DNA from 4 places in the Streptomyces sp. NPDC016459 genome. Region 4 is predicted to be linked to each of the others. Evidence: riboswitches for the same ligand, from Rfam matches in the RefSeq annotation. Region 4 holds a riboswitch; each other region holds the start of a gene.

Region 1 (7,419 bases), on a different contig from region 4:
TCCCGTAGGAGCGTGCCTGCCGTACGAGCTGCCGCTGCCGTTCGCGGCCGTCCGCCCCGCTCTCCGCGTATCCGGCGGAGAGGACGACCAGGCCCCGTACGCCGTGCTCGCCGCAGTCCGCGACGGCCTCCGGCACCCGTTCGGCGGGGACCGCGACGATCGCGAGGTCGACGGGTTCCCCGATGGCGCCGACGGACGGGTAGGCGAGGACACCGTCGAGCTCCGACGCCTCGCCGGAGGGGAGCGCGGCGTTGACCGCGTACACGCGTCCGGTGAAGTCGGCTCCGAGGAGGTTGCGGAGGACGGTGCGGCCGACGCCGCCGGGGGCGCGCCCGGCTCCGACGACGGCGACGGACCGGGGGGTGAGGAGGCGCTGTACGGAGCGTGCCTCGGCCCGCTGCTCCCGTGCGCGCTGGACGGCGAGGGACCGGTCGGTGGGTTCGAGGTCGAGATGGAGCCGGACGGAGCCGTCCTCGAAGCTGCGCTTCTGGGTGTAGCCCGCGTCCGTGAAGACCTTGATCATCTTGGTGTTGGCGGGCAGGACCTCGGCGGCGAAGCGCCGGATGTTCCGTTCGCGCGCGACCGCCGCGATGTGTTCGAGCAGGGCGGAGGCGACACCGCGTCCCTGATGGGCGTCCTGCACGAGGAAGGCGACCTCGGCCTCGTCGGCCGGCGCGGAGGCGGGCAGTCCGCGGTCGTCGATGCGGTCGTAGCGCACGGTGGCGATGAACTCGCCGCCCACCGTCGCCGCGAGCCCGACCCGGTCCACGAAGTCGTGATGGGTGAAGCGGTGGACGTCCTTGGCGGAGAGCCGCGGGTAGGGGGCGAAGAAGCGGTAGTACTTCGACTCGTCCGAGACCTGCTCGTAGAAGCTGACGAGGCGGTCGGCGTCGTCGGTGGTGATGGGCCTGATGCGCGCGGTGCCGCCGTCGCGGAGCACCACGTCCGCTTCCCAGTGGTCGGGGTAGTCGTGGTCCGGTGGTTCAGGACGCGCCTGTGGTGCCGGGTGTTCGGCCGCTTCCGACTGCTCCGACGCGCTCTGCATGGGGCCAGCCTACGGCCGCGACACGGCCGTGGCACCGCTCGCGCGGAGGGTGTGCGCCGTGCAAGGTAGGGGCACGCCGTGCAAGGTGGCAGCACGCCGGGCGCGGCAGGAGCGGGCCGGAAGGCGGTCCGATCCGGGCCGGAGGTCGGCGTGGAGCACCGGGCGTCCCGTGAGAGACTGGTCTAGACAACCGCTAAGACTTGAAGGGCAACACCATGGCTGAGCGCCGCGTCAACGTCGGCTGGGCCGAGGGCCTGCACGCCCGCCCCGCGTCCATCTTCGTCCGTGCCGCCACGGCTTCCGGCGTTCCGGTGACGATCGCCAAGTCCGACGGCACCCCGGTGAACGCCGCCTCCATGCTCGCGGTGCTCGGCCTGGGCGCGCAGGGGGGCGAGGAGATCGTCCTCGCTTCGGAGGCCGAGGGCGCCGAGGCCGCTCTGGACCGTCTGGCGAAGCTGGTCGCCGAGGGTCTCGACGAGCTCCCCGAGACCGTCTGAGCCGGGTCGACCTTCTCGTACGGCGAAAGGCCGTGGCTGCCGGAATTCCGGCGGCCACGGCCTTTTACATTTCCCCCCGAGCGACTTCGGGCAGCACGGGACCAGCCCGCCGAATTCGCATTCTTTGTATACGGTGTGCGCGTTAAGTCCGGGCGCTCGCCGTGTTGACGACATGTTGCGAAACCCTCACACGGCCGCGCGTCGGCCTTTTGAGGCGGTGCAGCGGCTGCGAGCGCTCCGCGTGCAGCGCGGTCAGCGCCCGCGCCCGCTCGGCGTCACCGCGCGCGAGGGCGTCCACGATCGCGCCGCGCTCGGCCCAGGCCTCCACCGGCTGCGCGGGCTCCTCGACCGCGTACATCCAGGCGATCTTGTGGCGCAGCTGGGTCAGCAGCGCCGTGAGGGCCGGGCTGCCGGAGGCCTGCGCCAGCGTCTCGTGGAACCAGCCGCCGAGCGAGCGCAGATCCTCGCCCTGGCCGCGCCTGGCCCGCTCCTGCCCCAGCCTGACCAGGCCCCGCAGCACCTTGAGGTGGGCCTCGGTGCGCCGCTGGGCGGCTCGTGCGGCGCCCAGGGGTTCGAGCAGCGCCCGCATGTCGAGCAGGTCGGCCGCCTCCTGCTCGGTGGGCTCGGCGACATGCGCGCCCGCATGGCGTCGGGTGACGACGAAGCCCTCGGACTCCAAGGTGCGCAGGGCCTCGCGGACCGGGACCCGGGAGACCCCGTACCGACGGGCGAGCTGTTCCTCGGTCAGCCGGCTGCCCCGCTCGAAGACGCCGGAGACGATGTCGTCCCGGATCGCCGTGCATACCGAGTGCGCGGGAATGCGCATGTCCGACCTCCGCCTTGGTCTGCGCGAGACAATTCTTGAGGCGCCTGTTCTGCGCCCGATCTGCGACTCTATTGCAGCGCGCCGGAATTTCCGATGCCCCAGCGGAATATGGAAGCCTTTTGACCGACGAAAAGCCCCGGCTCAGCACGAGCCGGGGCTTTTGCGACGCGACGCGGACCGGCCCTCGGGGGGCCGCGGTGCGGTCGGGGGGGTACGGGGTGCGGTGACGGGGGCGCGGCGGCGCCGTGCGTCAGACGCTGACGCCTCGGGCCCGGAGGTAGGCGACCGGGTTGATGTCGGAGCCGTACTCGGAGCTCGTACGCGCCTCGAAGTGCAGGTGCGGGCCGGTCGAGTTGCCGGTCGAGCCGGAGATGCCTATCTGCTGGCCCGGTTCGACGCTCTGGCCGACGTAGACGCCGATGGAGGAGAGGTGACCGTACTGGGTGTACGTGCCGTCGTTCATCCGGATGACGATGTTGTTGCCGTACGCGCCGCCCCAGCCGGCCTCGACGACGGTCCCGGAGCCGACGGAGACGACGCTGCTGCCGTAGCCGGCGTGGAAGTCGACGCCGGAGTGGCTCCCGGAGGACCAGAGCGAGCCGCCGGTCTGGTAACCGGTGGACACGTACGAGCCGGCGACGGGGAGCTGGAAGGAGTTCAGACGGCGGCGCTCGGCCTCACGGGCGGCGCGCTCCTCCGCCTCACGGATCTCCTTTGCGCGGGCCTCCGCCTTGCGCTTCGCCTCGGCTTCGGCCTTCGCCTTCGCGGCGGCCTCGAAGGCCTCCTGCTCCTGGGCGGCGGCCTGGGCGTTGATCCGGTCCACGAGGGAGTCCTCGGTGATCACCTTGGTGAGCCCGGTGTCCTCGACGGAGCGGTTGTCCGCGTCGGCGGCGAGTGCCGGGGAGGCGAGGGTTCCGATGACGCCGGTGGTGGCGAGTGTCGCGGCGCCGGCGAAGCCCAGGCTGCGGCGCGCCATCCGGCTCGAACCACGATGCTTCCCGGTGGCACGGGTGAACGCCATGTAGTGGCTGATCCTTTCCTTCCCTCTCGCCTACCGGGTTAGCTGACGGGTTCGGAGCAGGAAGGTCTCCTACGAGCCCCTCCGTACGAGACGAAGGCGCCCGATTCACCCCAGGGACTACGTGTGGGTCCCCGGCTCCCCAGGCTCGCGCCTGACGGGGACTCGGCGATGACTGTCCGGTTGCCGCGGGTGCGGCGGGTGCAACTGCCGAACAGACGCACCGACGCTATGCGGATCGTCTTTCAATCACCAACCGGACCGGCCTGTTTGTAAGACATGCCACAGAGCAAACGATCACCCTTGCTGCCAATACGGACAAAGGGGAGGGCTCCGACGACATCGTTCGTCGGAGCCCTCCCCGTGCCCCTTTTCTCAGGAGCCGGTCGGAACCGGTCCGGACAGGGGCCGGGAGCCGGAATCAGCCCGTCACGACGGTGACTTCACCGATGCCCAGCGCGCGCACCGGGTCCGCGATCTGCGCCGCGTCACCCACGAGCACCGTGACGAGCCGGTCCACCGGGAAGGCGCTGACCACGGCCGCTGTCGCCTCGACCGTGCCCGTCTCGGCCAGGCGCGCGTACAACTGGGCCTGGTAGTCGTCCGGAAGGTGCTGCTCGACCTGGTCGGCGAGCGTCCCGGCGACCGAGGCGGCCGTCTCGTACTTGAGCGGGGCGACCCCGACCAGGTTCTGCACGGCCGTCTCGCGCTCGGCGTCGGTCAGGCCCTCGGCGGCCAGCGTCCGCAGCACCTTCCACAGGTCGTCGAGCGCCGGGCCCGTGTTGGGCGTGTCGACGGAACCGCTGATGGCGAGCATCGCGGCTCCGTTCCCCTGACTGTCGGAGCGGAGCACCTGCGCGAAGGCGCGCACCCCGTAGGTGTAGCCCTTCTCCTCGCGCAGCACCCGGTCGAGTCGCGAGGTGAGGGTGCCGCCGAGGCAGTACGTGCCCAGGACCTGGGCCGACCAGACGCGGTCGTGCCGGTCGGGACCGATGCGGCCGATCAGCAACTGGGTCTGGACGGCGCCGGGTCGGTCCACGATGACGACCCGTCCGGTGTCGTCGGCGGTGATCGGCGGCATCGGGAGCGGTTCGGCCGGCTCGCCGGTCCAGGCGCCCAGGGTCTCGGCGAGGACCTTGTCCAGGTCGACGCCGGTCAGGTCGCCGACGACCACGGCGGTGGCCGTGGCGGGCCGGACGTACGCCTCGTAGAAGGCGCGGACCGCGGCCGCGTCGATCGCCTCGACGGTCTCCTCGGTGCCCTGGCGCGGCCGGGACATCCGCGACTCGGCCGGGAAGAGCTCCTTGGAGAGCTGCTTGGCGGCGCGACGGGCGGGACTGGCCGTCTCGTGCGGGATCTCGTCGAGACGGTTGCGCACCAGGCGCTCGATCTCGGTGTCCAGGAACGCCGGGGCGATCAGGGCCTCGGAGAGCAGCGCGAGGGCCTTGGGCAGCCGGGAGACGGGGACCTCCAGGGAGACCCGTACGCCCGGGTGGTCGGCGTGCGCGTCGAGCGTGGCGCCGCAGCGCTCCAGCTCGGCCGCGAACTCCTCGGCGCTGCGCCGGTCGGTTCCCTCGGAGAGCGCGCGGGCCATGATGGTGGCGACACCGTCGAGACCGGCGGGCTCGGCGTCCAGCGGGGCCGGCAGGAAGAGCTCCACGGCCACGACCTGCTGGCCGGGGCGGTGGCTGGTCAGCAGCGTCAGGCCGTTGTCCAGCTTGCCGCGGTCCGGGGCGGGGAAGGCCCAGGGCCTGGCGACGCCGGGCGTCGGCTGGGGGTGGAAGTCCATGCTCGTCAAGGACACGGCTGCGTCGGTCACTGGTCCGCTCCCTCTGCGTCGTCATCGCCGTCGGCGTGGTCGCTCTGCCCGGTCGCCAGGGGCTCGTAGACGAGCACCGCGCGGTTGTCGGGGCGCAGCGCGGCCGCGGCGGCCGCCCGCACCTCGTCCGCGGTGATGTCCAGGACCCGGTCGACGGCCGTGAGGGCGAGCTGCGGGTCGCCGAACAGCACGGCGTAACGGCACAGTTCGTCGGCACGGCCGGCGACGGTGCCGAGGCGGTCGAGCCATTCGCGCTCCAACTGGGCCTGCGCGCGCTCCATCTCCTCCGGCGTGGGGCCCTCGGCGGCGAACCGGGCGAGCTCCTCGTCGACGGCCGCCTCGATCTGGGGGACCTCGACGCCCCCGGAGGTCTTGACGTCCAGCCAGCCGAGCGATGGCGCTCCGGCGAGCCGCAGCAGGCCGAAGCCGGCGGCGACGGCCGTACGGTCGCGGCGGACCAGACGGTTGTGCAGACGGGACGACTCGCCACCGCCGAGCACCGTCAGGGCCAGGTCGGCGGCGTCGCACTCGCGCGTGCCGTCGTGGGGCAGCCGGTAGGCGGCCATCAGCGCGCGGGCCGGGACCTCCTCCTCGACGACCTCGCGCAGCTGCTCGCCGATGACCTCGGGCAGGTCGCCGGAGCGCGGTTCGGGCTTGCCGTCGTGGCCGGGGATGGAGCCGAAGTACTTCTCGACCCAGGCGAGGGTCTCCTCCGGGTCGATGTCGCCGACGATCGACAGCACCGCGTTGTTCGGGGCGTAGTACGTGCGGAAGAAGTTCCGCGCGTCCTCCAGGGTGGCCGCGTCCAGGTCGGCCATGGAGCCGATCGGCGTGTGGTGGTAGGGGTGGCCCTCCGGGTAGGCGAGGGCGGTCAGCTTCTCGAACGCCGTGCCGTACGGCACGTTGTCGTAGCGCTGGCGGCGCTCGTTCTTGACGACGTCCCGCTGGTTCTCCATGGACTCGTCGTCCAGGGCGGCGAGCAGCGAGCCCATGCGGTCGGCCTCCAACCAGAGAGCGAGCTCCAGCTGGTGCGTGGGCATGGTCTCGAAGTAGTTGGTGCGCTCGAAGCTCGTCGTGCCGTTGAGCGAGCCGCCCGCACCCTGCACCAGCTCGAAGTGCCCGTTGCCGTGGACCTGCTTCGAGCCCTGGAACATCAGGTGCTCGAAGAGGTGGGCGAGGCCCGTGCGGCCCGGGACCTCGTGCCGTGAGCCGACGTCGTACCAGAGGCAGACCGCGGCGACCGGGGTCAGGTGGTCCTCCGAGAGCACCACGCGCAGGCCGTTCGCCAACCGGTGCTCGGTCGCTGTGAGGCCGCCGGAGCCGGCCTCGGCCGTGGCCGTGTGACCCATGGGCATGTACGTCCCTTCGATCGCGATGTGAAAAGGTCCTGCCACTGTATGCAAGCGCGCCGACACCTGACGAAGTTCCCGTCCCTTCGAGAAGTCCCTCTTCCGGGTCGCGGTCGGCGTTGTCGGTGGCAAGGTCCACAATGGTCCGCGTCAGTTCAACCATGTTGGTGAAGGAGCCGCAGCCGCGATGGCCCGCCGCAGCACGAAGACACCGCCGCCGGACGACGCGTTCGAGGAGCGAATCCTCGACATCGACGTCGTCGACGAGATGCAGGGCTCCTTCCTCGAGTACGCGTACTCGGTGATCTACTCGCGTGCCCTCCCCGACGCCCGGGACGGCATGAAGCCCGTCCAGCGCCGCATCGTCTACCAGATGGGCGAGATGGGGCTTCGCCCCGACCGGGGCTTCGTCAAGTGCGCCCGCGTCGTCGGCGAGGTGATGGGCAAGCTCCACCCGCACGGCGACGCCTCGATCTACGACGCCATGGTGCGCATGGCGCAGCCCTTCTCCATGCGCCTCCCCCTCGTCGACGGCCACGGCAACTTCGGCTCCCTCGGCAACGACGACCCGCCGGCCGCCATGCGGTACACCGAGTCGCGGATGGCTCCGGCCGCGCTGCTCATGACCGAGTCCATCGACGAGGACACGGTCGACTTCTCGCCGAACTACGACGGCCAGGAGCGGGAGCCGGCGGCGCTGCCCGCCGCCTACCCGAACCTGCTGGTCAACGGCGCGTCCGGCATCGCGGTCGGCATGGCGACCAACATGCCCCCGCACAACCTCGGCGAGGTCATCGCCGCGGCCCGCCATCTGATCCGCCACCCCGGCGCCGACCTCGAGACGCTGATGCGTTTCGTGCCCGGC
Region 2 (7,419 bases), on a different contig from region 4:
GCGGCCGAGGGAGCGCCAGTACTGCAGGCACATCTTGACCGCGACCTCGACGGACACGGAGCCCGAGTCGCTGAGGAAGACGTGCCGCAGCGGCTCGGGGGTGATCTCGACGAGCCGGGCGGCGAGCCGCACGGCCGGCTCGTGGGTGAGCCCGCCGAACATGACGTGGCTCATCCGCTCGAGCTGGCCGCGCACCGCCTCGTTGAGCACGGGGTGGTTGTAGCCGTGGACCGCCGACCACCAGGACGACATGCCGTCGACCAACTCGGCCTGTCCCTCGGCGGGTTCGGCGAGCCTCAGGCGCACCCCGGACGCGGACTCCACGACCAGCGGGTCCGTACGTCCCGGCATGGGGCCGTACGGATGCCAGACGTGCGCCCGGTCGAGGGCGAGGAGTTCGTCGTTGCGCACGGACGTCACGCGTTCGGCGCGAGGTCCGTGCCGGCGCCCCGGCGCCGCACCGCGACCAGGTCGGTACGGGCGCCGTTCGCGGCGGCCTCCGTCTGCTCCTCGGCCGGTGCGGGCACCGTGTGACCGCCGCAGGGACCGCAGCCGCCGGAGTGCGAGCCGCAGCTTCCGCCCTCCTCCGCCTTCTCCGCGGACGAACCGCAGCCCGCCGACGAGCCGCAGCCGCCGCCCGCCGCACCGGCGGCCGCGAGCGCGTCGGCGCGGTGCTGCGGCAGCGTCGTCGTGCCCGCGCCCTCCACCTCGAAGCCCGCGTCCGCGATCATGTCCAGGTCGGCCTGACCGGCCTGGCCCTCGCTCGTCAGGTAGTCGCCGAGGAAGATCGAGTTCGCAATGTTCAGCGCCAGCGGCTGCATCGAGCGCAGGTGCACCTCACGCCCGCCCGCGATCCGGACCTCGACGTCGGGGCAGACGAACCGCACCATCGCGAGGATCCGCAGACAGCGCTGCGGGGTGAGGTTCCACTCCTTGGCGAGCGGGGTGCCCTCGAAGGGGATGAGGAAGTTGACCGGCACCGAGTCCGAGTCCAGCTCCCGCAGCGCGTACACGACGTCGACGAGGTCCTCGTCGGTCTCGCCCATGCCCGCGATCAGACCGGAACAGGCCGAGAGACCCGCGGCGTGCGCCTTCCGCACGGTGTCCACGCGGTCCGCGTAGGTGTGGGTCTTGGTGATCTGCCCGTACGTCCCCTCGGACGTGTTCAGGTTGTGGTTGTACGCGTCGGCGCCGGCGTCCCGCAGCCGCTCCGCCTGCCCGTCCGAGAGCAGACCGAGACAGGCGCAGACCTCGACGCCCTCGTTCTGCTCCTTGATGGCCTCGATGGTCCGGCCGACGCGCTCCACGTCCCGGTCCGTCGGACCGCGCCCGCTCGCCACCAGACAGACCCGCTTGGCCCCGCCCGCGACGCCCGCCGCGGCGGCCTGGGACGCCTCGTCCGGCTTCAGCCAGGTGTACTTGAGGATCCCCGCCTCAGAACCGAGTCGCTGGGAGCAGTACGAGCAGTCCTCCGGGCACAGCCCGGACTTCAGGTTCACCAGGTAGTTGAGCTTCACCCGGCGCCCGAACCACTGGCGGCGCACCTTCCCGGCCGCCGCCACCACATCGAGCAGTTCGTCGTCGGAGGTCGCCAGAACGGCGAGCGCTTCTTCACGGGTCGGCAGCTCGCGCCGCAGCCCCTTCTCCACCAGCGTGTTCAGCAGGTCCATAACCGCTGATCCTGGCCTACCGCCCGCCCCCGGGCCAAGGAGGATCCGAACAAACGCCTCCGTTCGAGGTGTGTGGATGGCCACATCCCGACCCCGGCACCCTGCGGTTAGGGTCTGTGCGCTGCCTACAAAAGGATCGCCGCATGCCACAGGCCGACGCCGCACGGGCCGAGGGCCCGCGCCGCACCGCGTTCGACTGGACCGACGCCGAGGCGCGCCGCCGGACGGAGGCCGGTCTCGTCCGGACGCTGCGGCCCCGGGCGGCGGAGCCGGACCTGCTCGACCTGGCGAGCAACGACTACCTCGGCCTCACCCGCCGCACGGAGGTCACCGAGGCGGCGGCCGAGGCCGCCCGGCGTTGGGGCGCGGGCTCCACCGGCTCACGGCTCGTCACCGGCACCACCCGCCTCCACACCCGTCTCGAGCGCGAACTCGCCGAGTTCTGCGGCTTCGAGGCGGCCCTCGTCCTCTCCTCCGGCTACACCGCCAACCTCGCCGCGCTGACGGCGCTCGGCGGCCGGGACTCCCTGATCGTCTCGGACGCCTCCAACCACGCCTCGATCGTCGACGGCTGCCGACTCGCACGCGCGGAGACGGCCGTCGTCCCGCACACCGACCCCGAAGCCGTACGCAAGACCCTCGACGCGCACCCGGGGCGGCGCGCCCTGGTCGTCAGCGACTCCGTGTTCTCCGTCGACGGCGACAAGGCCCCGCTGCCGGAGCTCGCCGCCGCCTGCCGCGCCCACGGCGCCGGGCTCGTCGTGGACGACGCCCACGGCCTCGGCGTCCTCGGCGAGGGGGGCAGGGGCGCCCTCCACGAGGCCGGGCTCGCGGGCGACGAGGACGTCGTGGCCACGCTGACCCTGTCCAAGTCCCTCGGCAGCCAGGGCGGCGCCGTCCTCGGCCCCGCCCGGGTGATCGAGCACCTGGTGAACGTGGCCCGCACCTTCATCTTCGACACCGGACTCGCCCCGGCCGCCGTGGGCGGCGCACTGGCGAGCCTGCGGCTGCTCGGGGCCGAGCCGGGCCTCGCCGGGCGGTCCCGCACCGTCGCCACCACGTTGCACGGCCTGCTCACCGGGGCGGGCCTCACGGCGGCCCGGCCCGACGCGGCCGTGGTGTCGGTGCGCGCCCCCTCCCCGGAGACGGCGCTGCGCTGGGCGGCGGACTGTCGTGAGCAGGGTCTCGGGGTGGGCTGCTTCCGGCCCCCTTCCGTGCCCGACGGCATCTCGCGACTGCGCCTCACGGCCCGCGCGGATCTGACGGACGCGCAGATCGAGCGCGCGGTCGAGACGATCCTGAGGACCGCACCCGTGGCCGCGCGGGAGTGATCGGGGGGTGACACCGGGCCGGGACCGCGGCCCGGCGGCGGGGGCCAAGGGCGTGTCCGGTCACCAGAGTTCACCGCTTCGGGCGACAGATGGGGACATATCTTGGTGGAACGCCGCCCGGCGCGGCACGATCGGTGGCAATCTGACGCGAAGCGCGATCCGGGGCAGCCGCCCCGGCGGGAAAGGGACAGCGTCGCCATGGCAGACCACCAGGAAGCATCCGTCACGCTGCCGAGCGACCCCGCCTCGGTCCCCACAGCCCGGCGGTACGTCGCGGACGTCCTCACCGACTGGGGACTGGACGGCGCCGCGGACATCGCGGACTCGATCCGTCTGATCGTCTCCGAGCTGGCCACCAACGCCGTCCTGCACACCCTCGGCCAGTCACCCACCTTCACGGTGGAGGTCCGGCTGGAGCGCGAGGAACGGCTCCACATCGGGATCACCGACAGCCACCCCCGCCGGCCCCGTCGCCTCCCGGCGGCGGTCCAGCAGGACAACGGCCGGGGCATGGTCATCGTCCGTGTCCTGGCGGCACAGGCGGGCGGCCGTCTCTCGGTCACACCGACCGAGGACGGCGGGAAGACGGTCTGGATCACGATCCCGTGGACCGCGGCCCCCCTGGCGAGTCACCAGGGCCTGATCCACACGTGATGCCCCAGGGCGTCCAGGGCCGGTCCGCCGGAGCAGAGGGTGCGGCGGCGCCACCGCACCCCCCCAGGACGGACCGTCAACCCCGTCGCGTCACCGGACGCGGCCGTAGTAGACCTTCGACGACCAGATCTTGTCGAGCTTCACCCAGGAGCCGGTCTTGGGCGAGTGCCAGATCCTGCCGCTGCCGGCGTAGATGCCCACGTGGTACACCCTCCCGCCGGAGTGGAAGAAGACCAGGTCCCCCTTCTGCCTGGTGGAGGCGGAGACGTGCCGAGTCTTGTTGTACTGCTGCTGCGCGGTACGTGGCAGCGACTTGCCCGCCTTCTTGTACGCGTAGAGCGTCAGACCGGAGCAGTCGAACCTTGAGGGCCCGGCGCTCCCGTACCGGTAGGGAGCCCCCTTCTTGGCGGCGGCGATGCTCAGTGCCTTGTTCGCGTGCGTGGTGGCTGCCTGGGCCTCCGACGCCGCTCCGGGTGCGAGCAGCGTGCCGCCGACGGCGGCGAGGGTGAGAGCCGAGACGGCTCCGGCCCGGGACAGCAGGGACGGGACGTGCATCTGCGCAGTCATGCGCAACCCTTCGTCAGCCGCCTGTGAAGGATGACCTGTCGGGTTCGGGCAGGCGAAGATGCCCGGCCGCTGGCGCGGCTTCACCCCAAGGGACGGCCCCGCTGTCGGAACAGCGCGTACGCCCCGCAAAAATCGGGTCCTCCACTCCTGCCGATCCAATCCTGTCGACCAGACGTCCGGGACAGCGGCAGGACTCGGCGTCCGCCCGGACCGCCCCGCCGCGGCGGCGGGGGCTTGTCGTCGACAGGGATCTTGACCCATATCCGGGGTGAAATCCGAGCTGAAACAGCGATATGTGAGGCTACTCACGACTGATCCGTTCGGGTGGACAGGACGCTTTCGTGATCTCCGTAGGTGCGGCCAACGAGCCCCGCACCAGGGGTGGAACGCCCCGTTCCGCCAAATGTGTACACCTGCCCCGCAACTCGCCCGGGTTATTTATCGACTCGTCGACTACGCCGAACGAGGGGGTGTTTCTGCGCCACATGTGGGCCGTACGGACCTGGACACGACACGACGGAATGTCAACTTTCCCGTGGCTCCCTGCCGGTGACCCGACCTGTTCTGCGCTCCCCGTCCAGCACCCGCAGCACACGCGCCAAATTGTCCGCGTGGACCTCACTCTCGCCCCGCGCGTGCATGAGCGTCAGGGCCTCGCGCAGTGCCTCGGCCCGGCCCACCAGGGCCTGTGCCGCCCGTGATGCCCCATAGGTGTGCGTACCTCGGGACGGATGGAACTCCCGAGCAGGTCGACGACTCGGCGAACGCCCCGGCCACCAGGGCGCGGAGGCGGAGCAGTTCGCGCGCGTGGAGGCCGAGGTCGCTCGGCTGCCCCCGCAGGGGCTCGACGAGGGCGGGCTGGCGGAGCGTGTTCCGGGCGCCGGGGAGCATCAGCCGCTTGCCCGGGGTGCCGGCGGCGAGCAGGAGTGCGGCGGTGGAAACCGCCTGACCCGGACAGGTGGTCTCCACGTCGCAGTGGAGCGAGCGCATCGTGTCGTGGATCGCGGTCGTCGCGGTGATCGAGCCGGCCCGGGGAGCGCAGGTAGAGCGAGACGTCCTGTCGCGGTGCCGCGTGGTCCAGATACAGGATCCGGGCGATGACGTCGCCGGCCGAGGTCTCGTCGATCGGTGTGGCGAGGAAGACGATCCGGGACGCGAGGAGCCTGGAGTAGGGGTCGAGGGTGTCTGCGCCGCTGACCTGGAGGGACTCGAATCGGCCGAGGGCCCGCCGGCGAGCAGGTGGTCAGCTCGGTCTTCACCTTCCACCGGCTCGACTCCGCTTCCGGCGAACAGGACCGCTTCGGTCTCGCCGCACGCCACCGCGAGCCCGGCGCCTCGTAGAGGCGGGCGCGGATCCACGGCAGACGGGCCGGCGCCGGCCCCGGCCGACCGGACGATCATGGAAACGCAAAGCCGCAGTTAACGAGCCGGAAAAACTTCCGCCCTAACGTGCATGTCTGACCGCGTGCCGCGTCTCGGCAGCTCGACAGTGTGGTGACGGTCGATAGGGTCCGCAGCTGTCCGGGTGTGTCCCGGTCGACGACTGTGAGGTGGAAGAGTGCAACTGAGCCCGCACGAACAGGAACGCCTGCTCATCCATGTGGCGGCGGACGTGGCCGAGAAGCGCCGGGCCAGGGGAGTGCGGCTCAATCACCCCGAGGCCGTCGCGCTCCTCACCTCCCACATCCTCGAAGGCGCCCGCGACGGCCGTACCGTCGCCGAGCTGATGGCCTCCGGGCGCACCGTCCTCACCCGCGAGGACGTCATGGACGGCATCCCCGAGATGATCCACGACGTCCAGGTCGAGGCCACCTTCCCCGACGGCACGAAGCTCGTCACCGTCCACGACCCCATCGTCTGAGCGGGCCGCCGATGATCCCCGGAGAGATCCTGTACGCGGACGGCCCCGTCACCCTCAACGAGGGGCGACCCGTCACCCGCCTGACCGTGCTCAACGCCGCCGACCGGCCCGTCCAGGTCGGCTCCCACTACCACTTCGCCGAGGTCAACCCCGGTCTGGAGTTCGACCGGTCCGCCGCGCACGGACGACGACTCCACATCGCCGCCGGCACCGCCGTCCGCTTCGAACCCGGCATCCCGGTCGAGGTCGAACTCGTCCCCCTGGCAGGCCGCCGGATCGTGCCCGGCCTGCGCGGCGAGACGGCAGGCCCCCTCGACACCACCGACCTCACCGCACAGCACCAGGACGGCGACCATGCCTGACCTCCACCGCGCCGTGTACGCCGACCTGTTCGGCCCCACCACCGGCGACCGCGTCCGGCTCGCCGACACCGACCTCCTCGTCGAGATCGAGGAGGACCGCAGCGGCGGCCCCGGCCGCGCCGGCGACGAGGCCGTCTTCGGCGGCGGCAAGGTCATCCGCGAGTCCATGGGCCAGGCCCGCACCACCCGCGCCGAGGGCGCCCCCGACACCGTGATCACCGGCGCCGTCGTCATCGACCACTGGGGCGTCGTCAAGGCCGACATCGGCATCAGGGACGGCCGTATCACCGCCCTCGGCAAGGCCGGCAACCCCGACACCATGGACGGCGTCCACCCCGACCTCGTGATCGGCCCCGAGACCGAGATCATCGTCGGCAACGGCAGGATCGTCACCGCGGGCGCCGTCGACGCCCACGTCCACTTCATCTCGCCCACCGTCGTCGAGCAGGCCCTCGCCACCGGCGTCACCACCCTGGTCGGCGGCGGCACCGGACCGGCCGAGGGCACCAAGGCGACCACGGTCACGCCCGGCCCCTGGCACACGGCCCGGATGTTCGAGGCCCTGGACACCTTCCCCGTCAACATCGGCCTGCTCGGCAAGGGCAACACGATGTCCCGGGAGGCCATGCACTCCCAACTCCGGGGCGGCGCCCTCGGATTCAAGATCCACGAGGACTGGGGTGCGACCCCGGCCGTCATCGACGCCTGCCTGTCCGTCTGCGAGGAGACCGGCGCCCAGCTCGCCATCCACACCGACACCCTGAACGAAGCCGGTTTCGTCGGCGACACCCTCGCCGCCATCGCCGGGCGCACCGTCCACGCGTACCACACCGAGGGCGCCGGAGGCGGGCACGCCCCCGACATCATCACGGTCGTCTCCGAGCCGTACGTCCTGCCCAGCTCCACCAACCCGACCCGGCCGCACACCGTCAACACCATCGAGGAACACCTCGACATGCTGATGGTCTGCCACC
Region 3 (7,419 bases), on a different contig from region 4:
GCCCATGGAGTGCCCGACCAGGTCCACGCCCGTGAGTCCGAGGTGGTCCAGGACGGCGGCCAGCGCCGCGGCCTGGGACTCCATGCGGTAGTCGAAGTCGGTGGGCCGGTCGCTCAGCCCGTGGCCGAGGAGATCCACGAGCAGCGCCCGGCCGCCGCCGAGGGCGGGGTGCGTGGCGATGTGGGCGAAGTCCGACGCTCCCGTGCACCCGAGGCCGTGGACGAACACGCGCACGGGCCCGTCTCCGGGGAGGTCGATCCACCGGATGTACGCCTCGTGATCCGTGAGGAACAACTCCCGCATGCCGATTGCTCTCCCTGTGTCGCCACTCGTTTCTGTCAGGGGCCACCCTAGGAGTCGGCACTGACAACCGGGGTCCCGCCCCCTGGCGACACGTCCGATAACGTCTCAGGGGACGCGGCAGTCGGCCGGTGCCCCCGCCCGGAAGGATCTCCATGCCCCTAGAAGGCGACTACGAGCCCAGCCCCTCGACGTGGGTGCGTGAACAGGTCGAGCTGTACGAATCGTCCGGCGGCACCCAGGGCACGACCATGCGTGGCCTGCCCGTCGTCCTGGTCACGACCGTCGGAGCGAAGAGCGGCAAGCTGCGCAAGACCCCGCTCATGCGGGTCGAGCACGAGGGCGCGTACGCGCTCGTGGCCTCGAACGGCGGGGCGGTGAAGCACCCTGTCTGGTACCACAACCTCGTCGCCTCGCCGCTCGTGGAACTCCGCGACGGCACGCGCGCGTGGGATATGAAGGCCCGTCTGGTCACGGGCGAGGAACACCGGGCCTGGTGGGAGCGGGCCGTCGCCGCGTTCCCCGACTACGCGGACTACCAGCGCAAGACCGAGCGGGAGATCCCCGTCTTCGTCGTCGAGCGGACCGACTAGGAGCGAGCGGGCAAGGGCGGCCCGGAGGCGTCCGCCGCTCGGGGCTTCCGGGCCGGTCCTGTCCCCGCCCTCGTCAGGGCCACCCCCACCAGGACGACCGCCATGCCCGCCACCACCCGTGCCGTCAGCGGCTCGCCGAGGACCAGCGCGCCGAGGGTCACGGAGACCACCGGCAGCAGGTAGCCGACCGTGGCGGCGGCGGTCGGGCCCTCGTCGGCGATCATCCGGTAGTTCAGGTGGAACGTGAGGCCGGTGGCGAAGATCCCGAGGACGACGACGGCGAGGATCCCCGCCCAGGTCACCGTCGCCGACCCGCCGACCGCGAGGGCGGGCGTGCTCAGGCCGGTCGCCGTGAGGAGTTGCGCGGCGGACAGCGCCAGAGGCGCGGTGCGCCGACCGGTGAGGTGGCGGGCCATGTACGCGAAGGCCACGGCGTAGCTGGCGGAGGCGCCGAGGAGCGCGAGGGCGCCCCAGCTCATCAAGCCGGAGCCGTGGCTCCAGGGCGCGAAGATCAGCAGGACGCCGGCGAAGCCGAGCACGAGGCCGGCCGACCGGGCGGCGCGCAGGGGGCCCTCGGTGCGCAGGGCAAGGCCGATGACGAGTGACCAGAGTGGAGTGGTGGCGTTGAGGACGCCCGCGACCCCGCTGTCCACGGTCTGCTCGCCGATCGAGAAGAGCAGGAACGGCAGCGCGTTGCAGAAGAAGGCGGCGACGACGAGCCGCCCCCAGGTGGCCCGGTCCCGGGGCAGCCGCTGTCCCGCCCCGTAGGCGAGCGCGAGGAGCACCGCCGCGCCGAGCAGGCAGCGGACGAAGGTGATCCATCCCGGGGTGAGGCCCTCGTTGAGGGAGATCTTGATCCAGAGGAAGCCCGAGCCCCAGAGCAGGGCCAGCACGCCCATGCGTATCGCCGATGTCATGTCCTCACGGTCCTTCACCCCATCCAACAGGACAAGCGATGGTTCGTGTATCCAGCGTTAAGCTGTGCTACATGCTGGATGTGAGACGTCTGCAGGTGCTCCGGGCCGTGGTGAGCAGTGGTTCCGTCACCGCCGCCGCCGCGCACCTGGGTTACACGCCCTCCGCCGTGAGTCAGCAGATCGGTGTCCTGGAGAAGGAGGCCGGTATCGCGCTGCTCGAACGGTTCGGCCGGGGCGTGCGGCCGACCGCCGCCGGGCGGCTGCTCACCGAGCACGCCGCCGTCATCGCCCGTCAGGTCGCGGAGGCCGAGACCGCGCTCGCCGATCTGCGGGCGGGCCGTACCGGCCACATCTCGGTCCGCTACTTCGCGACGGCCGGCGCGGATCTCGTCGCGCCCGCCCTGGCCCGTTTCCGCGTCGAACACCCGCGCGTACGCGTCGAGTTGAGGATCGCCGACGGCGCTCCCGACGAGGACGCGGACCTCACCCTGGTCGTACGTCCCCGGAGCGGTGGCCCCGGCACGCCGGGCGACGGGCTCCGGCTCGTCCATCTGCTCGACGACCCCTACCGGGCCGTGCTGCCCAAGGGCCACCCGCTCGCCGTCCGCCGCACCGCCGTGGACCTGGCCGAGCTGGCCGCCGAACCCTGGGTCGGCAGCGAGCGCCCCGGCCCGTGCCTCGACGCGGTCATGGACGCATGCGCGGCGGCCGGGTTCACCCCGGCCATCGCGGTGGAGTGCGAGGAGTACGCCACCGCGCAGGGCTTCGTCGCGGCCGGTCTCGGTGTCAGCCTGATCCCCCTGATGGGCCTGGGCAGCCGCCACCCGAACGTGGTCGTCCGCAAGGTCCGGGGTCCGGAGCCGGTCCGCGCGATCCACGCGGCGGTGCGGGAGTCCTCGCTCAGCCTGCCCGCCGTACAGGGGCTCCTCACGGCGCTCCGGCAGGTGTGAGCGGACGGGACGGGGCGGCGATCCCGCGGTCGCCCCTCGGCCGTACGGCGGGTAGCGGTCAGCGGCCGGCGTGCGCGGCGCGGTGGATCGCGGCGTCGAGGAGGGCGAGGGCGTCGGCGGCGGTACGGCCGGGTGCCCGGTTCCAGGGCCCGATCAGCTCCCGCCATCCCCGTGACCGCAGTTCGGCCATGATCCAGGCGGCTGCCTCGTTCATCGTGGTCTCACCGCCGTAGCCGAGGCGGTGCGCTGCGAGCAGGGCGCCGCAGACGCATCGGGCTCCTCGCGCGTCCCGCAGTCTGTACGGGGCGTTCTGCCAGCCCCATTCCGTCAGGACGAGGCGCGCGTAGCCGAGGTGGACCGAGGGGCGCAGTTCGGGCTGGCCGATTCGGCGCCAGGCGTGCAGCCGGTCGGGCAGCAGGGCGCCGATCCGGCCGGGGAGCCGGCGTTCGACGGGGAGGGGCGGCGGCAGTGCGTCGAGCGCGTCGGCGACGAGGCGGTCCACCGGCAGGGTGAGCAGAGCCCGCCATCTCTCGGGGTCCGGCGCGGTGCCGGGCGTGGGCACGGATGGGTCCGCGGGCGACGGGGAGGCGGTCCAGTCCGTGACGATCCGCTGCCAGGTGGCGCTCTCGTAGAGGGCGGCGGCCTCGCGGTCGAGGGTGTCGGGGTCGATCAGGGCGGCGGAGGGGGACATCCGTGCGGCTCCTCGGTCGGGGGCACCATCCTTCACGACGAATGTCGGCTTTGCGTGTTATGCCCTTGAGCGCCCCTTCGATCGACACCCCCTTTCCGGAGAATTTCCCCATAAGCAGAATTAAGGAGCATATTCGGACAATAGATCCCTGGTGACGCGACTCACTTCCCCGGGCACTCCCCCGCCTCGCGAGCCGACGCGAGGCGGGCCCCGCAAGGGAGTTCGGCGGTCCGGAAGAACGGGTGATCTTGAATTCGGTGAATTCCGTGATCCTTTCACCGGGAACGCACCACCACTCCCCTTGTCCTTTTCAGCATTACTGGCCTACGGTCACCTCCATTCGAGCGGATCGCCGAATCCTGCCACCGCTCGAAATACCTCACTTTCACCCGACGGCAGGAGCGGGGGACCCACGAATACGCCGACCCGGATTCCGGATCGGCTCGGGGTGAAGCCGCGTGCGCGCGGCCGGACATCTCCAGTCCGAACCCGACAGCTCACCCCGCAGGCGCCGGAGAGGAAACCCCCATGCCTGCACACGGTAAGCACCGCCGCCCCCGACGCCACGCTGTTTCGCGTGGACTCGCCCTGGTCGGAACGGGTGGGGCCGCCCTGGCTCTCCCGCTGATCACCCCCGCCACATCCGGCGCCGCGCCCGTCTCCGGAGCCCCGGACCTGGCCGCCCGCCCCGCCGCCGCCCTCGTCGCTCACGCCGCCGCACCGGCCGCGGCCAAGGCTCCCGGCGCCCCCGCCGCAGCCCGCACCTATACGGTCGTCAGCGGTGACTCGCTTTCCCTGATCGCCCAGAAGAAGGGAATTCAGGGCGGCTGGAAGACTCTTTATAAGATCAACCGGAGCGCGGTGGGTGACAATCCGTCACTTATCCGTCCGGGCCTTGAACTGACGCTCGGTCGGGATTCCGCGAAGACCACCGCCGCGCAGAAGAAGACCGGTTCGACCGATCGGGCGAGCCGCTCCGAGCGCCGCGCGGCCGCCCCGGCCGTCGCGAAGGCCACGGGCGCCTCCGCGGCGCAGGCCGCTCCCGCCGCCGCTCCCGTCAAGGCCGCCCCGGCCGCCGCCGTCCAGTACACGAACAACCTCGACGGCTGGATCCGGGAGTCGCTGGACATCATGGCCCAGCGCGGCATCCCCGGTTCCTACGACGGAATCCTGCGCAACATCATGCGCGAGTCGTCCGGCAACCCCCGGGCGATCAACAACTGGGACTCCAACGCCGTGGCCGGAACCCCCTCGAAGGGCCTCCTCCAGGTGATCCAGCCGACCTTCGACGCCTACCACGTACCGGGCACGTCGACGGACCTCTACGACCCGGTCGCCAACATCACCGCCGCCTGCAACTACGCGGCCGACCGTTACGGCTCCATCGACAACGTCAACGGACCCTACTGATCCCGGAAGTGCCGGGTGAACCAGGCGGCGGCGAGCTCCGCCACCTCCTCCAGGGCACCCGGCTCCTCGAACAGATGAGTGGCCCCGGCCACGACGGCCAGCCGGTTCTCGCACCGCAGCCGGGCCCCGGCCCGTCGGTTGAGGTCGAGGACGAGCGCGTCCCCGCCTCCCACGATGAGCAGCGTCGGAGCCCTGACCTGGGCCAGGTGATCGGCCGCGAGGTCGGGGCGGCCACCGCGTGAGACGACGGCGGCCACGGAGGACGCGGGAGCGGCCGCCGCCCACAGGGCGGCGGCCGCTCCCGTGCTCGCCCCGAAGTAGCCGAGCGGGAGGCCGCCGCTGCCGGGCCGAGCGGTGAGCCACTCCGTGGCGTCGGCAAGCCGGCCCGCGAGCAGCGGGGTGTCGAAGACACGGGCCCGGTCGCCCGCCTCCGCCTCGGTGAGGAGGTCGAAGAGGAGCGTTCCGAGACCCGCCCGGTTGAGCGCCGCCGCGACCGCGCGGTTACGGGGGCTGCGCCGGCCGCTGCCGCTCCCGTGGGCGAACAGGACGATGCCGGCGGCCTCCTCGGGCACCGCGAGCCGTCCGGTGAGCGTGGCTCCGGTGACCGGGACGCGTACGTCCGTCTCGTGGACCACCGGGCCGCGCGTGGCCCGGTTCCGGTCCAGGCAGGCGATGACCTCGGCGTCGGGGGTCTGCGTGAAGTCCCGGTAGAACTGTCCGATCGCGTAGAACAGCTCCGGAGTGTGGACGCTGAGGGTCTCGTCGGCCTCACCGCCGAGCCGGGCCGTCCAGCCCGGCGGGGCGACCGGGACCGCGAGGACGATCCGGGCGGCGCCCCTGGCGCGTACCACCCGGCAGGCCGCCAGGGCCGTGGCGCCGGTCGCGAGACCGTCGTCGACGACGAGGACCGTCCGCCCTTCGAGCGGCACGGAGGGCCTGCTGCCCCGGTAGCGCGTGGCCCGCCGGTCGAGCTCGGCGAGCTCGCGCCGCTCCACGGCCGCGAGATCGCGCGCGTCCGCGCCGGTCTCGCGCATCACCCGCTCGTTGACCACCCGGACACCACCCTCGCCGAGCGCGCCCATCGCGAGTTCCGGCTGGCGGGGCAGTCCCAGCTTCCGTACGAGACAGATGTCGAGCGGCGCGTCGAGGGCGTCGGCGACCTCGGCGGCCACCGGCACACCACCGCGCGGGAGACCGAGCACCACGACGTCCAGGCCCTTGAGATGGCCGAGTCGGGTGGCGAGCTGCCGGCCCGCGTCGATCCGGTCGCTGAAGTACATGGCCGCCGCCTTTCCGCCTGCGCGGCTCCGGCCCGGGACGAGCGGAATGCCCGTCCCCCTGCCCGTGTCTCCAGGGTAGACGCGTCGGCGACGGCGGCCGGGTCGGCGGCGAGGGGCCCGTCAGGCGGCGAGGAAGGCCTCGATGGCCTCGGCGAGGGCCTGCGGGGTCTCCTCGGGCGCGTAGTGGCCGGCGTCCTTGAGGACTTCGAGGCGCGCGTTCGGGTACCAGCGCAGCCAGGTGGCCTCCATCGCCTCGCTGCCGAGCGCGGGGTCGTGGGCGCCGACGACGAGCAGGACGGGGGTGGGGTTGTCGCGGACGCGCTCGTGGAAGTCGGTGCGGGACCAGGAGTCCAGGTAGGCGCGGAAGGCGGTCGCGGAGGACCGTCCGACGGAGCGTTCGACGAGGGTGCTCAGCCAGGCGTCGTCGTAGCGGCCGCCGGTGGTGGTGTCGATGATCGCACGCCGGTTCGCCGGGTCCTCGGCGGCTCCGGCGAACAGCTCCCAGGTCTCGCCGTCCAGGGGGAACCCGGCAGCCGACACCGGCGAGATGCCCACGATCGAGCGGACGCGGTCGGGGGCGTCGAGCAGCATCAGCTGTGCCGCCTTGCCACCCATCGAGTGACCGATGACGGAGAAGGAGTCCCAGCCGAGGTCGTCGGCGACCGCGAGGGCGTCGGCGGCGACCTCCTCCATCGTGTAGGCGCCGGCGCGGTCGAGCGCCTCGCCGTAGCCGCGGCAGTCGACGAACGCGTAGGAGTGGGCGGCGTCCTGGAGGTGGGCGCGGAGCGGGGCGAAGCTGGTGCGGTCGCCGAACCAGTTGTGCAGCACGAGGGCGCGCCGAGGGCCGTCGCCCTGTACGTCGTACGGAAGAACGCGGTCCGTCATCGTGCCCCCTGAGCGCGAGATGGTGGGTGGCGCGCCGCGCGACTGCGGGCACGGTCGACTACTGAGTGTGACGGGACGGGCGCGCGCGGTCAAGGGTGCAGGGAGGAAGGCCTGGCTCGGGATGCAGGGCGTTTCCGGTCGGGGGCATGCTGACTGTGTGACTTCGCACGGCACGTCCGGCCCCGGCCCGGTCGGCGCAACCGGGCGTCCGTCCGGGACAGCAGCCCCGGACGGGCCTGCTTCGGGCGCGCTGACCTGGGCGCTCGCGGAGGCCGCGCTCCGGACCGTCGAGGAGGTCGGCGGCTACGCGGGCGGGGTGTACCTGCGTTCCGGAACGACGGGGCTGCTGAAGCTCGCGGTCCTGGTGGGACTGCCGGGGCCCTTGTTCCGTCC
Region 4 (7,419 bases):
ACCAGCCGCACCCTCCGGCACTACGGAGAGCGCGGACTGCTGGAACCGAGCCGGATCGGCGCGAACGGTTACCGGTACTACGACCAGGCGGCGCTCGTGCGTCTGCAGCGGATCCTGCTGCTGCGCGAGCTCGGGCTCTCGCTGCCCGCCATCGCCGAGGTCCTCGCAGGGCAGCGGGACACGTCCGCCGCCCTTCGCACCCATCTCGCCCTCCTGGAGCAGGAGCGGGAGCGCATCGGACGCCAGATCGCGTCGGTGCGGACCACTCTCCACAAGACGGAGAACGGAGAAGAACTCATGGCCGACGAAGTGTTCGACGGTTTCGACCACACGGCGTACGAGGGGGAGGTCACCGAGCGCTGGGGCCGCGACGCGTACGAGAGGGGTGACCGCTGGTGGCGGTCGCTGGACGCCGGGCAGAAGAAGGCGTTCATGGACGAGCAGTCCGGCATCGCCCGCGACTTCGCGCGTGCGCTCGGGGACGGCCTGGCCGCCGACAGCGACGAGGTGCAGGCGATCGCGCGCCGCCAGGTCGCCTGGCTGACGCACACGACGGCGGTGACCAAGGAGTACGTGATCGGTCTCGGCCGGATGTACGTCGACGACCCGCGGTTCGCCGCGAACTACGACAAGCACGGTGAGGGGACCGCGGTCCTCGTCCGGGACGCGATGGAGATCTACGCGGAGCGGAACCTCTGAGGGAGCGGGCGCCCGCCCCGTACGCCAGTCGGCCCCGTGGGAGTCGCCGCCCGACGGGGCGGCGGCCACCCTGGTAGGGCGCGGTACCGACCGCGGCCGGGTACGGACCGGGCAGGAGAGCACAGGTGGGGCACCCCCTAGGAGCGGGCGGCGGTGAGCGGCGCGGCGGTGAGGGCCGCCGCACGTACGGGCGTGCCCGGCGGTTCATCCGGGCGCTGCCGCCGCTGGTCATCGCCGGCGGGGTCGTGTTCGACCTGCTGACACCGCCCGAGTACACCGCGGCGCCCCTCTTCTCCGCCGCCCCGCTGATCGCGGCGCCGTTCTTCTCCACCCTCACGACGCTCCTGACCGGCATCGCCGCCGTCCTCGCCTCCGTCGGGCTGCACCTCTACAACGGCACCGCCGACGAGGTCCCGACCCTGACCGAGACCCTGACCGTGATCACCGTGGCCGCGCTCGCCCTCCTCATCAGCCGGGTCGTGCGCAGGAGCGGTGAGCGGCTCGCCTCGGCGCGGGTCATCGCGGAGACCGCGCAGAAGGCGGTGCTGCCGACGCCCGCCGAGCGGATCGGGGGTATGCAGTGCGCGGCCCGCTACGAGGCGGCGCAGGCGGACGCGTTCATCGGGGGCGACCTGTTCGCCGTCCAGGACACCCCCTACGGGGTGCGGCTCGTGGTCGGCGACGTCCGCGGCAAGGGGATGGAGGCGGTCGAGGCCGTCGCCGTCGTCATCGGGGCCTTCCGGGAGGCGGCCGAGCAGGAGCGGAGCCTGGAGGGCGTGGCGCAGCGCCTGGAGCGGGCGCTGGCCCGAGAGGGCACCCGCAGGGACGAGCTCGACGCCGTCGAGGGGTTCACCACCGCCGTCCTCGCCGAGATCCCCCGCGGCGACGGGAGCGGCACCTTCGACGGTTTCGTACGGGTCGTCAATCGCGGGCACCCCCCGCCGCTGATGCTGCACGCGGACGGGCGCCTGGACACGCTGGAGCCGAGCGAACCGGCGCTGCCGCTCGGCATGGGCGATCTGGCGGCGTGGCCGGACCGGGCCGAGGGACGGCCGTACCCGCCGGGCGCGACGCTGCTCTTCTACACCGACGGCCTCTCGGAGGCGCGGAACGCGGCGGGTGTCTTCTACGACCCCGGGGAGCGGCTCGCCGGGCGGATCTTCCCGGGGCCGGAGGAGCTGCTGGACGCGCTGGTGGACGACGTGCGGCTGCACACGGGCGGTGGGGCGACGGACGACATGGCGCTGCTCGCCCTGAGTCGTCCGGCGACGGGGCAGCCGGAGCGGCGCCGCACGATGCCGGTGGTGCCGCCGGGCGGCTCCGGTCACCGGTCGTAGTCGGAAGGTATCGCTGCGATAACAATTGACACAACGTCAGATCGCAGGGGTTTGGGCGGTCTCTGCTGAAGGACGGTCAACTCGGGCCATTCCCGCCCAATTCCATGAATGATCAAGAGGAACGGCTTGGAATCGGGACCCCCTGTCTATTAACGTTCGATAACGCAGCGCGGTCGTCCCAGCCGCCGCAAGAGGCGGCACCGTGCGCACGCGCCGAATCCTGAAAGGGAACCGGGGAACCACCAATTGGGGTGAATCGGGCTCATCGCATCGCTGCGACGTGCCCGTAGGAGACCTTCCTGCTCCGAACCCGTCAGCTAACCCGGTAGGCGAGAAGGAAGGAAAGGAGCGCCCCTTCGTGGCGTCCAACACCCCCGCACCCGAGGCACCCTTCGACGCCTTCGGTGGCGGTGCGGGTCCCGCCGCGCCCGGCACCGAGTGGAATCCCACCGAGGACTCCCTCCGTGCCCAGAGCCGCTCCGGCGGCCGGCACCGGGTCGTCAAGCAGCGTTCCCACTTCGCCCGCTCCTCCACCGTCCTCGGCGTCGGTGTCATCGCGGCCGTCGGCGCCGGCGGCCTCGCCACCGCCCAGGAGAGGCCGCCCGTAGCCATCTCCTTGCCGGACCTCCCGGACCTAAACCTGCCGGACGCCCACGACCTCCCCGGCGTCGGCGACCTCCTCCCGGACGAGGACGCCGACACGGCCTCGGACATGGACCTGGCGGCCGCCGAGGCCCCCCGCTCCAACCCGAACCCGCTCACCGCCGCCACGTACACCACCCTCGACGACCAGCGGGGCGCGACGGCCGAGCAGGCCACCACGGCAGCCACCGGCACCGCCGACGCGGGCGAGGCCCTGCGCGCCCGCATCCTCCAGCAGGCCGAGCAGCAGCAGGCGTCCGCCGACGCCGCCGACAAGGCCGCGGCGGAGAAGGCGGCCGCGGAGAAGGCCGCGGCGGAGGCCGCGGCCAAGGCCGAGGCGGCGGAGAAGGCGGCCGCCGAGGCGAAGGCGAAGGCCGAGGCGGAGGCCAAGGCCAAGGCGGAGGAGGAGGCCAGGGCGAAGGCCGAGGCCGAGCGCCTCGCGCAGCTCGCCGCGAGCTACTCGATGCCCCTCTCCTCGTACTCCGTGAGCGCCACCTACATGCAGTCCGGCTCGATGTGGTCCTCCGGCCACCACACGGGCCTCGACTTCGCCGCCCCCACCGGCACCCCGCTCAAGGCGGTCCACGGCGCCACCGTGAAGTCGGCGGGCTGGTCCGGCTCGTACGGCTACCGGATCGTCCTGGAGCTGGCGGACGGCACCGAGGTCTGGTACTGCCACCTGTCGTCCATGACGGTCGGCGTCGGCCAGACCGTGGGCACCGGCGAGACGATCGGCCGCGTCGGCGCCACCGGCAACGTCACCGGCGCGCACCTCCACATGGAGGTGCACACGCCCGGCGGCTCCGGCATCGACCCGGCGGAGTGGCTCCGCTCGAAGGGCCTGACGGTCTGAGGGCCCTGACGGTCCGAGGGCCCCTGACGGTCTGGGGACCCTGACGGTCCGAGGGCCCTGAGGATGGCGGAGCGGGGCCTTCAGCTCCGGTACGGGTTGTAGCCGTCGTAGTCCAGGTACTGCGGGGGCGCCCACACCCGGCCCGTCGCCCTGGCCGCGTACGTGAGCGCCGGCGAGGCGACCTCGCGGCGCTGCCACAGGTGGTGCAGCAGCTCCTGCTCGCGGGCCGGGAAGTCGGGCCCGGCCGTGCCGCGCCTGGCCCGGTCCCGGAGCAGCGCCAGGGTCGTCGCGAAGGACTCGTACTCGCCCACCGTGCGTGCCGCCGACGGCCCGTACGTCCGGGCGGCGAACGAGCGGGCCAGCTGACGGGCCCGCATCGAGGAGAGCGCAAGCGGCTCGGCGGGGGAGAGCCAGCCCGCCGCCGCGTACGCCGGGAGCTCTCCGGATATCGTGCGCAGCTCCCGCTGCCGGCCCCACACCGCGAGCCAGGTCAGCAGGCCGAAGACGGGGACCATCAGCGCCCCGTACACCGCGAAGAAGGCCCAGGGGCCGCCGAAGGTGGCCGAGCCGTTCCAGGCGGCGTGCAGGCCCATGGCGAGCAGGAGCCCCGCGAGCGGCAGCAGCACCTTCCGGAGGCGCTTGCCGCGGGGAGCGAGCGCGGCGAAGCCGAAGCCGATGCCGGTGAGCACGGTGAACAGCGGATGCGCGAACGGCGACATGACGACCCGTACGAAGAAGGTCGCCGCGGTCACCGAGCCGAGACCGGAGGTGCCGAACTCCTGGTCCTCGCCGAAGGCGTTGCCGAGGTAGAGGATGTTCTCGGTGAAGGCGAAGCCGGTCGCGGTGAAACCGGCGATCACGACCCCGTCGACGAGACCGCCGAAGTTCCTTCTGCGGAAGAGGAACAGCAGCAGGATCGCAGCCGCCTTCGCGCTCTCCTCCACCACCGGGGCGACCACCGTCGCACCGAGGGTGTCCGCCGAGTCCGGGTCCGCGGTGGCCGTCGCTATCCAGCGGACCGCGAAGGAGTTCGCCAGGATGGCGACGAGCGCGGCGGCGAAGGCGCCCCACGCGAAGGCGAAGAGCAGGTTCTTCCACGGCCCCGGCTCGACCCGGTCGAGCCAGCGGAACGCGGCCATGAGCAGCGGTACGGGAAGTACGGCGAGCCCGAGGCCGACGAGGAAGCCCTCGGTGCCGGTCTGCTCGCGGACGAGGGCCAGGATGAACAGGGCGCAGATCGCGAGCACGGTGATGACGGCGACGGCCCGGACCAGTCGGCTGCGCCAGAAGGCCCGGTGCGGCCGGTACCGCCACTGGGACCGGTCGGCGGCGGCGGGGAAGGCCGGCTCCTCGGTGTCCCGGTGCGGGACGGGAGCGGTCTCCGGCTGGTCGGCGGGGGCGGGGTTCGACACGTGAGCGACCCTAACGACCCCCACCGACAGCGGGCGACGGGGTTACCGGATCAAGGGCGCCGCGCGGTCACTTCCGGCGGAAGAGGAGGTCGTGCACGACATGGCCCTTGTCCAGGCCCTGGCCCTCGAAGCGGGTGAGGGGCCGGAAGTCCGGGCGGGGCGCGTAACCGCCGTCGGCCAGGGTGTTCTCGAAGTCCGGGTGCGCGGAGAGCACCTCCAGCATCTGCTCGGCGTACTCCTCCCAGTCCGTGGCGCAGTGCAGTACGGCCCCGGGCTTCATCCGGGTCGCGAGGAGGCTCAGGAACTCGGGCTGGATGAGCCGCCGCTTGTGGTGGCGCGCCTTGGGCCACGGGTCGGGGAAGTAGACCCGGCAGCCGTCGAGTGAGTCCGTGGTGAGCATCTCGCGGAGCAGGATGATCGCGTCGCCGTTGGCGACCCGGACGTTCGTCAGACCGTTGCGGTCGGCGAGGCCGAGCAGATTGCCCTGGCCGGGCGTGTGCACGTCGACGGCGAGGATGCCGGTGCCGGGGTCGGCGGCGGCCATCTGCGCGGTCGCCTCGCCCATGCCGAAGCCGATCTCCAGGACGACCGGAAGCCCGCCGAACATCTCGCCGAGGTCGAGGACCCGCTTGCCGTCGATGTCGAGACCCCAGTCGGGCCACCGCTTCAGCATGGCCTCGGCCTGACCGGTGGTGACACGGCTGCGGCGCGGCTGGAAGCTGCGGATCCGGCGCTCGTGATGCGACCCGGCGGGGTCGGGCAGGGGGCCCTCGCCGGGGGCGAACCTCTGGCTGCCGCGTCGGGCGGGGGGCTGGGCGGGGTGCGGGGTCATCTCAGGCTGCTCAGACACAATGCCCCGATTCTACGGCGCCCCACCCACCACCGGGCCCGGCGCGGGGCCGGGTCACAGCAGGGCCAGCGCCCGGCCCGCCACCTCCCGGCCGATCGGCAGGGACGCCGTCGCCGCCGGCGACGGCGCGTTCAGCACGTGGACCGTCCGGGCGGCCTCGCGGATCAGGAAGTCGTCGACCAGGGTCCCGTCCCGCAGCACCGCCTGCGCCCGCACCCCCGCCGCCGCCCGGCGCAGGTCGGACTCCTCCACCACAGGAAGCAGCCGCCGCACCGCCTCGGTGAACGCCCGCTTCGACAGCGACCGGTGCAGCTCACCCGCCCCGTACCGCCAGTGCGCGCGCGCGATCGACCAAGAGCCGGGCCAGGCCAGGGTGGCGCCCAGCTCGCGCGGGCGGACGACGGACCAGCCGTACCCCTCCCTCGCCAGCGCCGGGACCGCGTTCGGCCCGATGTGGACTCCGCCGTCGATGCCCCGGGTCAGGTGCACCCCGAGGAACGGGAAGGCCGGGTCGGGCACCGGATAGACCAGACCCCGCACCAGCGAGGGGTCCGCGAGCTCGTAGTACTCGCCCCGGAAGGGGACGATCCGCATGCCCGGGTCGTCACCCGCGAGGAGCGCGATCCGGTCGCAGTGCAGCCCCGCGCAGTTCACCAGGACCCGCGCCCGCACCACCCGGCCGTCCGCCGTCCGCACGGCGACCCCCCACGGCCGCCGGTCGATCACGGTGACCTCCGCCCCGTACAGGATGCGGGCCCCGGAGGCCTCGGCGAGCCGCTCGGACACCGCCCCGTAGTCGCAGACGCCGGTGGTGCCGACGTGGATCGCGGCCAGGCCCCGCACCCGAGGCTCGTACTCGCTGATCTGCGCCGGTCCCAGCTCGCGGACCGGGATGCCGTTCTCCCGGCCGCGCTGCACGAGCGCGTGCAGCCGGGGCAGCTCCTCGCGCGCGGTGGCGACGACGAGCTTGCCCTTCACCTCGTACGGAATGTCCCATTCCGCGCAGAACTTGACCATCTCGGCCGCGCCCTCGACCGCGAACCGGGCCTTGAGCGAGCCCGGCCGGTAGTAGATCCCGCTGTGGATCACCCCGCTGTTGCGTCCGGTCTGGTGCCGCGCGAGGGCGTGCTCCTTCTCCAGGACCGTGACCCGGGTGCCGGGAGCGGCGCGCGTCAGGGCGTACGCCGTCGACAGACCGACGATCCCGCCGCCGATCACCAGCACGTCACAGTCAAACACCAGCGCCACCTCCCACCCCCGATAGTGCACTGGCCCACTGACAATCCCGTGAAACCTCGCGCGAGGGCACGAGACGCAGGTCACGCCACCGGGGCGGGCGTCACGCCGGGGTGACGAGCAGCGGCCTGGCCCGTTCCCGCAGCTCCATGACCCGCGGCTCGTTCCCGTACGGCTCCAGCCGGTGCAGCAGGTCCCGCACGTACTCCGTCGTCCGCGCCGAGGAGATCCGGCCGGCCACCTCCACCGCGCGCGTACCCGCCGCGCAGGCCGCGTCCAGGTTCCCCGACTCCAGCTCGGCGACGGCGGACACCACGAGCCGCAGCCCGTGCGAGCGGACGAACTCCTCGGTCGGCCGGGAGAGCGCCTGCTCGGTGAAGCGGCGCACCT

The links. Region 4 has a riboswitch for cyclic di-AMP ahead of ABZ567_RS12520 (M23 family metallopeptidase). Riboswitches for the same ligand answer to the same signal wherever they lie in the genome.
Positions count from the first base shown of each region.
Region 1: another riboswitch for cyclic di-AMP. It lies ahead of ABZ567_RS15210 (M23 family metallopeptidase); the one in region 4 lies ahead of ABZ567_RS12520 (M23 family metallopeptidase).
Region 2: another riboswitch for cyclic di-AMP. It lies ahead of ABZ567_RS19635 (C40 family peptidase); the one in region 4 lies ahead of ABZ567_RS12520 (M23 family metallopeptidase).
Region 3: another riboswitch for cyclic di-AMP. It lies ahead of ABZ567_RS18500 (transglycosylase SLT domain-containing protein); the one in region 4 lies ahead of ABZ567_RS12520 (M23 family metallopeptidase).

Region 1 covers NZ_JBEYCR010000005.1:109,089-116,507, reverse strand. The annotation lists gene ABZ567_RS15225 (GNAT family N-acetyltransferase) at 1-1,045, opposite strand, end outside; gene ABZ567_RS15220 (HPr family phosphocarrier protein) at 1,261-1,542, shown strand; gene ABZ567_RS15215 (GntR family transcriptional regulator) at 1,685-2,368, opposite strand; gene ABZ567_RS15210 (M23 family metallopeptidase) at 2,619-3,389, opposite strand; cyclic di-AMP (ydaO/yuaA leader) riboswitch at 3,402-3,567, opposite strand; gene ABZ567_RS15205 (pitrilysin family protein) at 3,808-5,205, opposite strand; gene ABZ567_RS15200 (pitrilysin family protein) at 5,202-6,560, opposite strand; gene ABZ567_RS15195 (DNA topoisomerase IV subunit A) at 6,742-7,419, shown strand, end outside.
Region 2 covers NZ_JBEYCR010000007.1:226,740-234,158, reverse strand. The annotation lists gene ABZ567_RS19655 (adenosylmethionine--8-amino-7-oxononanoate transaminase) at 1-411, opposite strand, end outside; gene bioB (biotin synthase BioB) at 417-1,670, opposite strand; gene ABZ567_RS19645 (8-amino-7-oxononanoate synthase) at 1,814-3,001, shown strand; gene ABZ567_RS19640 (ATP-binding protein) at 3,200-3,655, shown strand; gene ABZ567_RS19635 (C40 family peptidase) at 3,746-4,222, opposite strand; cyclic di-AMP (ydaO/yuaA leader) riboswitch at 4,226-4,432, opposite strand; partial or broken gene ABZ567_RS19630 (hypothetical protein) at 4,747-4,979, opposite strand; partial or broken gene ABZ567_RS19625 (ATP-dependent Clp protease proteolytic subunit) at 5,003-5,417, opposite strand; gene ABZ567_RS19620 (urease subunit gamma) at 5,781-6,083, shown strand; gene ABZ567_RS19615 (urease subunit beta) at 6,095-6,445, shown strand; gene ABZ567_RS19610 (urease subunit alpha) at 6,438-7,419, shown strand, end outside.
Region 3 covers NZ_JBEYCR010000006.1:404,250-411,668, reverse strand. The annotation lists gene ABZ567_RS18525 (alpha/beta hydrolase) at 1-303, opposite strand, end outside; gene ABZ567_RS18520 (nitroreductase family deazaflavin-dependent oxidoreductase) at 456-893, shown strand; gene ABZ567_RS18515 (DMT family transporter) at 890-1,810, opposite strand; gene ABZ567_RS18510 (LysR substrate-binding domain-containing protein) at 1,882-2,760, shown strand; gene ABZ567_RS18505 (hypothetical protein) at 2,819-3,451, opposite strand; cyclic di-AMP (ydaO/yuaA leader) riboswitch at 3,792-3,975, shown strand; gene ABZ567_RS18500 (transglycosylase SLT domain-containing protein) at 3,980-4,861, shown strand; gene ABZ567_RS18495 (alpha/beta family hydrolase) at 4,855-6,141, opposite strand; gene ABZ567_RS18490 (alpha/beta hydrolase) at 6,262-7,026, opposite strand; gene ABZ567_RS18485 (SpoIIE family protein phosphatase) at 7,148-7,419, shown strand, end outside.
Region 4 covers NZ_JBEYCR010000004.1:13,546-20,964, reverse strand. The annotation lists gene ABZ567_RS12530 (MerR family transcriptional regulator) at 1-699, shown strand, start outside; gene ABZ567_RS12525 (PP2C family protein-serine/threonine phosphatase) at 825-2,036, shown strand; cyclic di-AMP (ydaO/yuaA leader) riboswitch at 2,238-2,383, shown strand; gene ABZ567_RS12520 (M23 family metallopeptidase) at 2,395-3,531, shown strand; gene ABZ567_RS12515 (PrsW family intramembrane metalloprotease) at 3,612-4,943, opposite strand; gene trmB (tRNA (guanosine(46)-N7)-methyltransferase TrmB) at 5,011-5,775, opposite strand; gene lhgO (L-2-hydroxyglutarate oxidase) at 5,848-7,032, opposite strand; gene ABZ567_RS12500 (MFS transporter) at 7,133-7,419, opposite strand, start outside.